DNA from 3 places in the Pseudomonas sp. SDO55104_S430 genome. Region 2 is predicted to be linked to each of the others. Evidence: predicted binding sites of a transcription regulator. Region 2 holds the regulator's gene; each other region holds the start of a gene.
The links. The regulator sigma-54, encoded in region 2, starts transcription at its own class of promoters, with help from an activator protein. The targets are predictions, from matches to a motif close to ANTGGCATNNANNTTGCTNT.
Positions count from the first base shown of each region.

Region 1: the regulator sigma-54 is predicted to act here: its motif matches at 1,262-1,281, upstream of flgB (flagellar basal body rod protein FlgB).
Region 3: the regulator sigma-54 is predicted to act here: its motif matches at 2,150-2,169, upstream of nirB (nitrite reductase large subunit NirB).

Region 1 is NZ_JBSVXG010000164.1:1,113-4,388, reverse strand. It holds gene ACW9JE_RS22675 (chemotaxis protein CheV) at 1-221, shown strand, start outside; gene cheR (protein-glutamate O-methyltransferase CheR) at 268-1,095, shown strand; gene flgB (flagellar basal body rod protein FlgB) at 1,330-1,737, shown strand; gene flgC (flagellar basal body rod protein FlgC) at 1,741-2,184, shown strand; gene flgD (flagellar hook assembly protein FlgD) at 2,200-2,922, shown strand; gene flgE (flagellar hook protein FlgE) at 2,954-3,276, shown strand, end outside.
Region 2 is NZ_JBSVXG010000032.1:21,621-24,896, reverse strand. It holds gene lptB (LPS export ABC transporter ATP-binding protein) at 1-284, shown strand, start outside; gene ACW9JE_RS08755 (RNA polymerase factor sigma-54) at 467-1,960, shown strand; gene hpf (ribosome hibernation-promoting factor, HPF/YfiA family) at 2,036-2,344, shown strand; gene ptsN (PTS IIA-like nitrogen regulatory protein PtsN) at 2,357-2,821, shown strand; gene rapZ (RNase adapter RapZ) at 2,824-3,276, shown strand, end outside.
Region 3 is NZ_JBSVXG010000069.1:1,223-4,498, forward strand. It holds gene nirB (nitrite reductase large subunit NirB) at 1-1,946, opposite strand, end outside; gene ACW9JE_RS14470 (acetoacetate decarboxylase) at 2,617-3,276, shown strand, end outside.

The DNA.
Region 1 (3,276 bases), on a different contig from region 2:
ACATCGAGATGCCGGAGATGGACGGATACACTCTGACGGCCGAGATCCGCAACGACCCGCGCATGCAAAAGCTTCATATCATCCTGCATACTTCGTTGTCGGGCGTGTTCAATCAGGCGATGGTCAAGAAAGTCGGTGCCGATGACTTCCTGGCCAAATTCCGTCCTGATGACCTGGCATCCCGGGTGGTCGACCGGATCAAAGCAGCAGACATCAGCTAGGGGCGTTCGGCCCCTGGCAGTCAACACGATTTAAGAGGCGGCAGCATTGTCTACGGGTAATTTGGATTTCGAACAGTTCCGGGTATTCCTGGAAAAAGCCTGTGGCATTTTGCTCGGTGAAAACAAGCAATATCTGGTCTCCAGCCGTCTCAACAAGCTGATGGAGCAGCAGGGTATCAAGTCTTTGGGCGAGTTGGTCCAGCGTATCCAGACCCAGCCGCGCAGTGGTTTGCGCGAGATGGTCGTGGACGCGATGACGACCAACGAAACCCTGTGGTTTCGCGACACCTACCCATTCGAAGTCTTGAAGAACAAGGTTCTGCCTGAATCGATCAAGGCCAGTCCCGGCCAGCGTCTGCGCATCTGGTCGGCGGCGTGCTCGTCGGGTCAGGAGCCGTACTCGCTGTCGATGTCCATCGACGAGTTCGAGCGCACGAACATCGGGCAGTTGAAGATGGGGGTGCAGATTGTTGCCACCGATCTGTCCAGCACCATGCTGAACAACTGCAAAACCGGCGAGTACGACAGCCTGGCCATCGGCCGTGGCCTGTCGCCCGAGCGCCTGCAGCGTTACTTCGATCCGAAAGGGCCGGGGCGCTGGGTGATCAAGGCGCCGATCAAGAGTCGGGTGGAGTTCCGCTCCTTCAATCTGCTGGACAGCTACGCCAGTCTCGGCAAGTTCGACATCGTGTTTTGCCGCAACGTCCTGATCTATTTCTCTGCCGAAGTGAAGAAGGACATTCTGTTGCGCATTCACAGCACGTTGAAGCCGGGCGGTTATCTGTTTCTCGGCGCCTCCGAGGCGTTGAACGGATTGCCGGACCATTACCAGATGGTTCAGTGCAGCCCGGGGATCATTTACCAGGCGAAGTGATGTCGGTGTTGTTTAAAAAAACGGGAGCCCTCAAAGGCTCCCGTTTTTTTATGCCCAAGGCGCGATAGCGGCAGAAAAGCGGCATCCGGCGGAAACCGGTTGCCGCTTTTCTGGCATTGCCGCGCTGCCACTGCCCGCAAAGCCCCGGTTTATGGGCGTGTTCTGATTTGGCATGACGCTTGCTAAGACCATCGTACGAAAAATCAGGTCACCCGAAGGTGAAGGTTTCCCGACATGAGCATCAGCTTCGATAAAGCGCTCGGTATTCACGAAAAGGCTCTGGGCTTCCGCGCCCAGCGCGCTGAAGTCCTGGCCAACAATATTGCCAACGCCGACACCCCGAACTACAAGGCGCGGGATCTGGAATTCTCGAAAGTGCTCGAGGCGCAGAACGATAAAGCCAAGAACGGCACGTTCGCCTTGAACATGACCAACAACCGGCATATCGAAGCCGAAGGCCTGGGCAATGGCGACGAGTCGCTGATGTACCGCACGCCGATGCAACCTTCGATTGACCAGAACACCGTGGACGCCCAACTGGAACAGTCGAACTACGCGGAAAACTCCGTCAACTTCCAGGCCAGCTTCACCCTGCTCAACAGTAAATTCAAAGGGCTGATCTCAGCCCTGCGCGGAGAGTAAGTCATGTCCCTGTCCAGTGTTTTCAACATTGCCGGTAGCGGCATGAGTGCCCAGACCACTCGACTGAACACCGTCGCATCGAACATCGCCAACGCCGAAACCGTCTCGTCGAGCATCGACCAGACCTACCGCGCGCGCCACCCGGTATTCGCCACCATGTTCCAGGGCGCCCAGAGCGGTGGCAGCGACTCGCTGTTCCAGAACCAGGATGCCGCCGGACAAGGCGTGCAGGTACTGGGCGTGGTCGAAGACCAGAGCAACCTTGAGGCGCGCTACGAGCCGAACCATCCGGCGGCCGACGCCAAGGGTTACGTCTATTACCCGAACGTCAACGTGGTGGAAGAAATGGCTGACATGATTTCCGCCAGCCGTTCGTTCCAGACCAACGCCGAAATGATGAATACCGCCAAAACCATGATGCAAAAAGTCCTGACCCTCGGTCAGTGATAAGGGGCGACTCAGATGAGTGTTACCGATACTACCAGTGGCCTGTCGCTCAACGACATCCTGGCCAACTCTTCGGTCAAGACGAAAAAGGATACTGACAGTCTGGCGTCCGCGGCCGGTAGCGCTACTGGCAAAAAGGCTCTCGGCAAGGATGCGTTCCTGCAGCTGTTGGTGACGCAACTGAAAAACCAGAACCCGCTGGAGCCGCAAGGTAACGGTGAGTTCGTGGCGCAGCTGGCGCAGTTCAGCAGCCTGGAAGGCATCACCTCGCTTAACGACACCGTGACCGGTATTGCCGGTGCCTTCGGTTCCTCCCAGGCGTTGCAGGCTTCGTCCCTGGTTGGGCGGTCGGTCATTGCGCCGGGCGACAAGGCCGTGGTCGACACCACAAAGGGCATGACCGGTTCGGTCGTGTTGCCGCAGTCGGTGGCTGAAACCACGGTGAAAATCACCGACAAGGATGGCAAAACCGTTCGCACCCTGAGCTTGAAGGATCAGCCGGCGGGTAATGCCAGCTTCACCTGGGATGGCAAGGACGAGGCGGGCAATGTGGCTCCGGCGGGTACCTATAACTTCGCCGCTTCGACCACCATCGATAATCAGAGCGTCGCGCTGATCACCAACCTGCCGGCCACTGTCACAAGCGTAACCCTCAGCCAGACTGGCGGCGAATTGATGCTCAATCTGGCCGGGCTGGGCAGTATCGCCCTGTCCAAAGTGCAAACCATTGGTATATAGAGCCGACTAACCCGGCATACAGGAGTGGAATATGTCTTTCAACATCGGCCTTAGCGGTCTCTATGCTGCCAACAAGCAACTGGACGTGACCGGCAACAACATCGCCAACGTGGCGACCGTCGGCTTCAAATCGTCCCGTGCGGAATTCGAAGATGTGTACTCGGCGACCAAGCTGGGTTCGGGTAGCAAAACAATCGGTAACGGTGTGCGTCTGGCCAACGTTTCCCAGCAGTTTACCCAGGGTGACATCAGCAGTGGTACCGGGAACGTGCTGGACATGGGCATCAACGGTTCCGGGTTCTTCGTGCTCAATCACAACGGCTCTCTGTCCTACACCCGTGCTGGTACGTTCAA
Region 2 (3,276 bases):
TCGCCCGTGCGCTGGCCACCAACCCCAAGTTCATCCTGCTCGACGAACCCTTCGCCGGCGTGGACCCGATCTCGGTCGGCGACATCAAACAGATCATTCACCACCTCAAGGCCAAGGGCATTGGCGTGCTGATCACCGACCACAACGTCCGCGAGACGCTGGACATCTGCGAAACCGCCTATATCGTCAATGATGGGCAGTTGATTGCAGAAGGCGACTCCGAGACGATCCTGGCCAATGACCTGGTCAAGGAAGTGTATCTGGGCCACGAGTTCCGCCTATAAGCACCTTGGTGCGAGGCTGGTCGACCGAGCGCTTGTCTCGATAAAAAATCAACACTTTTTTATTGTTACAGCGCTCTAGGCAAACACTGCAATATCAGGCATATAATTTGCTTATGTTTGGCGCTTCGGCGCCCTGTAGTGGATGGCGCATGTGCGCCGGAATAAGGTGTTAAGCCCCTGCCATGAAACCATCGCTAGTCTTGAGAATGGGCCAGCAGCTGACGATGACACCGCAGCTGCAACAGGCCATCCGCCTGCTCCAATTGTCGACCCTGGACCTGCAACAGGAAATCCAGGAGGCCCTGGAGTCCAATCCGATGCTCGAACGCCAGGAAGAAGGCGACGACTTCGACAACTCCGATCCGATGGCCGACAACGTCGAACAGAAGCCAAACACGGAAATCCAGGAACCCTCCTACCAGGAAAGCGCACCAACCGTCGACAACCTCGAGGAAGGTGACTGGAACGAACGCATTCCCAACGAACTGCCCGTCGACACCGCCTGGGAAGATGTCTACCAGACCAGCGCCAGCAGCCTGCCCAGCAACGATGACGACGAATGGGACTTCACCACCCGCACGTCGGCCGGTGAAAGCCTGCAAAGCCATCTGCTGTGGCAATTGAACCTGGCGCCGATGTCCGACACCGACCGCCTGATCGCCGTGACCCTGATCGATTGCATCAACAATCAGGGCTACCTCGACGAAACCCTCGAAGAAATCCACGAAGCCTTCGATCCGGAACTCGACATCGAGCTGGACGAGATCGAAGCCGTCCTGCACCGCATCCAGCAATTCGAACCCGCCGGCATCGGCGCCCGCAACCTGGGCGAGTGTCTGCTGCTGCAATTGCGCCAGCTGCCCGCCAAGACCCCTTGGCTGACCGAAGCCAAGCGCCTGGTCACCGACTTCATCGACCTGCTCGGCAGCCGCGATTACAGCCAGCTGATGCGCCGCATGAAGCTCAAGGAAGACGAGCTGCGCCAGGTGATCGAACTGGTCCAGAGCCTCAACCCGCGTCCGGGCTCGCAGATCGAGTCCACCGAAGCCGAATACGTGGTGCCCGACGTGATCGTGCGCAAGGACAACGAGCGCTGGCTGGTGGAACTCAACCAGGAGTCGGTGCCTCGGCTGCGGGTCAACGCCCAGTACGCCGGTTTCGTGCGCCGCGCCGACACCAGCGCCGATAACACCTTCATGCGCAATCAGTTGCAGGAAGCCCGCTGGTTCATCAAGAGCCTGCAGAGCCGCAACGAAACCCTGATGAAAGTGGCCACCCAGATCGTCGAGCATCAGCGCGGCTTCCTGGAGTACGGCGACGAGGCCATGAAGCCGCTGGTCCTGCACGACATCGCCGAAGCGGTGGGCATGCACGAGTCGACGATTTCCCGGGTGACCACCCAGAAATTCATGCATACCCCTCGGGGCATCTACGAGCTGAAATACTTTTTCTCCAGCCACGTCAGCACCTCTGAAGGCGGAGAATGCTCGTCCACGGCGATCCGCGCGATCATCAAAAAACTGGTTGCCGCTGAAAATCAGAAAAAGCCGTTGAGTGACAGCAAGATCGCTGGTTTACTGGAGGCACAAGGCATTCAGGTGGCTCGCCGCACCGTCGCCAAGTACCGCGAATCCCTCGGGATCGCGCCTTCGAGCGAACGCAAGCGGTTGATGTAGGGCCACGCCACAGCGTTCCAGTGGCAGGTAATTTGTGCCTGCCGCTTTATGCACTGGCAACGAAGGAGAAGCTGTATGCAAGTCAACATCAGTGGACACCAACTGGAAGTGACCGAACCTCTTCGCACCTACATCGGCGAAAAACTCGATCGATTGGAGCGACATTTCGACAAGATCACCAACGTGCAGGTCACGATGACGGTCGAAAAACTGAAGCAGAAAATCGAAGCCACCCTGCATATTCCCGGCAGTGAAGTGGTCGCCAACGCGGAACATACCGACATGTACGCAGCGATCGACGCACTGACCGACAAGCTGGACAAACAACTCAAAAAGCATAAGGAAAAGACCCAGAGCCTCCTCCAGGGCGCTACCGGTCGTTAACACTCCCTACCCATGATCCGACTTGAAAATATCCTGACCCCCGGCCGTTCCCTGGTGAACGTGCCGGGAGGCAGTAAAAAGAAAGCCCTCGAACAAATTGCCAACCTTATCCACCGCAGTTTTCCGGATCTGGAGATGCAAGTTGTCTTCGAGGCATTGATTGCCCGTGAAAAACTCGGCTCTACGGGTTTTGGCAACGGCATCGCCATTCCTCATTGCCGCCTCAAGGGTTGCACCTCGCCCATCAGCGCGCTGATGCACCTGGATGCCCCTATCGATTTCGATGCGATCGATGGCGCCCCGGTCGACCTGCTGTTTGTCCTGCTGGTCCCGGAAGCCGCCACCGACGCCCATCTGGAGCTGTTGCGCCAGATCGCCAGCATGCTCGACCGCAAGGATGTGCGCGAAAAACTGCGCAGCGCCCCGAGCAATGAAGCCTTGTATCAGGTTGTCCTGGACGAGCAAAACAGGCCGTAACCATGCGCTTGATCATCGTCAGCGGCCGCTCCGGCTCAGGTAAAAGTACCGCCCTCGATGTACTCGAGGACAACGGCTACTACTGCATCGACAACCTGCCCGCCGGATTGCTGCCTGAACTGGCCGAACGCGCGCTGATCCATACCGAACTGCTACAACCGCTGGTGGCGGTGTCCATCGACGCCCGCAACCTGCCTAGCCATTTGTCACGGTTCCCGGAGTTGTTGGAAGAAGTCCGCAGCCGGCATATCCAGTGCGATGTCCTGTACCTGGATGCCGACGACGAGACCCTGCTCAAGCGCTTTTCTGAAACTCGTCGCCGCCACCCGCTGAGCAATGCCAACCGCTCGCTCGCTGAAGCGATCACCGACGAAAAGATCCTGCTGGACCCGATTGCCGACCTGGCAGATCTGAAACTCGATACCACCAACCTGAACCTCTATCAGCTGCGCGAT
Region 3 (3,276 bases), on a different contig from region 2:
CCGACGCAGGATTTCACTGTGCGGGTCGACTTGCCGTAGGCGTGGCCGGTCTCGAAACCGGCTTCGATCAACTCGCCCCAGATGTCCGGCAACTGATGCAACTGCGCGCCGAACAGGTCGATGCGCTGGCCGCCGGTGATCTTGGTGTAGAGGTCGTATTTCTTAGCCACGACGCCGATGGCGATCAGCTTGTCCGCGGTGATCTCGCCGCCGGGAATACGCGGCACCACCGAGTACGTGCCGTTCTTCTGCATGTTGGCCATGAAGGTGTCGTTGGTGTCCTGCAACGGCACCAGCGACGGGTCCATGATCGGCTGGTTCCAGCACGAGGCGAGAATGTTGCCCACGGCGGGTTTGCAGATGTCGCAACCGGTGTGGCCGCGACCGTGCTTGGCCAGCAGTTCGTCGAAGGAGATCACCCCTTCCACCCGCACCAGCGCGTACAACTCCTGACGGGTGTAGGCGAAGTGCTCGCACAGGCTCTTGTCGACACTGACGCCACGGGCAATCAGTTCGTGCTCGAAGACTTGCTTGAGCAGCCCGGCGCAACCACCGCAGCCGGTGCAGGCCTTGGTCTGCGATTTGAGTTCGCCCAGGTCGCTGCAGCCGCCGTCGATGGCTGAGCAGATCGCGCCCTTGGTCACGTTGTGGCACGAGCAGACGGTGGCCGATTCCGGCAAGGCGCCGGGGCCGAGGGTCGGCGCGCCTTCGGACGACGGCAGGATCAGGCCCGCCGGTTCCGCCGGCAAGGCAATCGCGTTCTGCATGTATTGCAGCAGGGTGTCGTAGTAGCTGTTGTCGCCGATCAGCACCGCGCCCAGCACGTGCTTGCCGCTGGCGTCCACCACCAGGCGGCGATAGCTGGCCGAGGTTTCGTCGATGAACTGATAGCTGCGCGCGCCAGGTGTCGCGGCGTGAGCGTCGCCGATGGAACCGACGTCGACGCCGAGCAGCTTGAGCTTGGTCGACATGTCCGCGCCACGGAACGGTTCGGCGTCGTCGTCGCACAGGCGCGCAGCGACACTGCGCGCCATCTGGTAGCCGGGGGCGACCAGGCCGAACACGCTGCCGTTCCACGATGCGCACTCGCCGATGGCGTAGATGTTCGGGTCGCCGGTCACGCAAGTGTCATCGACCACCACCCCGCCGCGCGGACCGATCTCCAGCGCGCATTGGCGGGCCAATGCGTCCTGGGCACGGATACCGGCGGAGAACACCACCAGGTCGGTTTCGAGAAATTCGTCGTTGGCGAAATTCATCCGGTAGCGATACTGCTCCCCCGCGCTGATCGACTGCGTAGCGCGGGACAGGTGCACACCGACGCCGAGCCTTTCGATTTGCGCCTTGAGGGCTAGGCCACCGAGGTCATCCAGTTGCACTGGCATCAGGCGTGGGGCGAACTCCACCACATGGGCTTCCAGGCCAAGACTCTTCAGCGCGTTGGCCGCTTCCAGACCAAGCAGGCCGCCGCCCACCACCACACCGCGCCGGGCATTGGCCGCCGCGGCACGGATGGCATCCAGATCTTCCAGCGTGCGATAGACCAGGCGCGACTCGCCTTCAGCGCCTTCGATCGGAGGCACGAACGGATAGGAACCGGTGGCCAGCACCAGCTTGTCGTAAGCCACGCGACCTTGGGCGGTCACCACCTGACGCTGTTCGCGATCGATTTCCAGTACCGGCACACCCAGATGCAGGGTGACGCCCGGCGTCTCATACAAGGACGCCTCGCTCAGCGCCAGCGATTCGGCGTCGCGACCTGTGAAGTATTCCGACAGGTGCACACGGTCGTAGGCACGCATCGGCTCTTCGCTGAAAACATGCAGATGGAAGCGCTCCAGAGCTCCGCGCTCGATCAGTTGCTCGACACAATGATGTCCGACCATGCCATTGCCGATCACGACCAGCGTTTGCAACTTGTTCAACGTGGCTACATTGCAATTCATAAACGACCCTGCCAATCACGGTTCAAAAAGCAAAAAAAAACGCCTGAAACCTTGCGGTTCCAGGCGTCTTTGCCTGTTTTTATGCGGTGTCGAAACCAGACGGCCATGCCTGATCCACCGATATTGCCCACGACCTGTGCGGTTGATCGATCGTCGTTGACCGAGAGGGCTGCCCAACATTGTTCGAGGGGCTTGAGGGGGTTGTAGCAGGGTTTGTGCCAGCCCGCGCAGAAATGCGTTGATCCGTGCAGGACAAGGTCAGGCCAGAAAGCTGGACTGCCGTTGAAACCCTTGATCCAGAGGTGTTTCAGCCGGAATCGTTGCAACATCCGGCGCCGACAAGGCAGCTCATGGAAGTCGGCGAAGAATGGCTTGAGCCGCTACCGACTGGTGCACCCTTTCCATCCCCGCGCTTTATAAAAGTGCATGGAAGGCCTGCTGCCCATGACCTTCAACTCTGAAACCGTGCTTTCAAGTCTGAAAGAAATGCTTTCCTTCGACAGCGCTCAGCATTCGGCGAAAACGCATAACCAACTGATTTAATTCAATTTAATTATTGAATGAGTGCACCATTAGCTTCTGGCATACCCATTGCTCCCTCCGGTATTCCCGGTCCTTCATCAGCCGATGGCCGCTGCAACAGAACCTGCCACAATCCGGAGACCCCAACATGAACCTTCCTATCAACCTGTCGCGCAGAGATGTGCTGGTCACCGCCGGCGTTGGCCTGACAGCCGCCGCGACGCCCCTTTTCACACAATCGGGGAACGCACAGGCGAGCGCCACCGGCGGCCTGTTCCTGCCTGACTCGATTGCCGGCCACGCACTGACCCCGGAGAGTGTGCGCGAAAAAGCCTTTGCCATGCCGCTCCACGCTCCGGCCTATGCCCGACCCCCCAGTGCGTTTCTGGACCGCCCCTCGCTCACCATCAGTTATCGGACCGACATGGAGCTGGCCCGAGCGCTGGTGCCCGAGCCGCTGGTGGTCAAGGACCCGATTGTCAGCCTCTCCTTTCTGTCCATGGTTGCCCCGGGGATCGGCGACTACTACGAGTTTGCCCAGAGCATTTCCTGCTTTCTGGGTGACGAAGCGGTGAGCTTTCGCCCGTTGATGGTCGCGGAAAACGTCACCGCCATCATGCTGGGTCGGGAAGTCTGGGGGCTGCCGAAAAAGTTCGGTCATCCTCGGGTCGGCCAGAACAACGAGTCTTATGTCGGCACCCTCGATTACGACGGCGCGCTGGTCGCCCGGGCGAGCATGGCCTACAAGTTCAAGGAAGTGGATCTGGCCGAGGCGACCAAGGCGATGAAGGTGCCCGGCGTGGTGCTC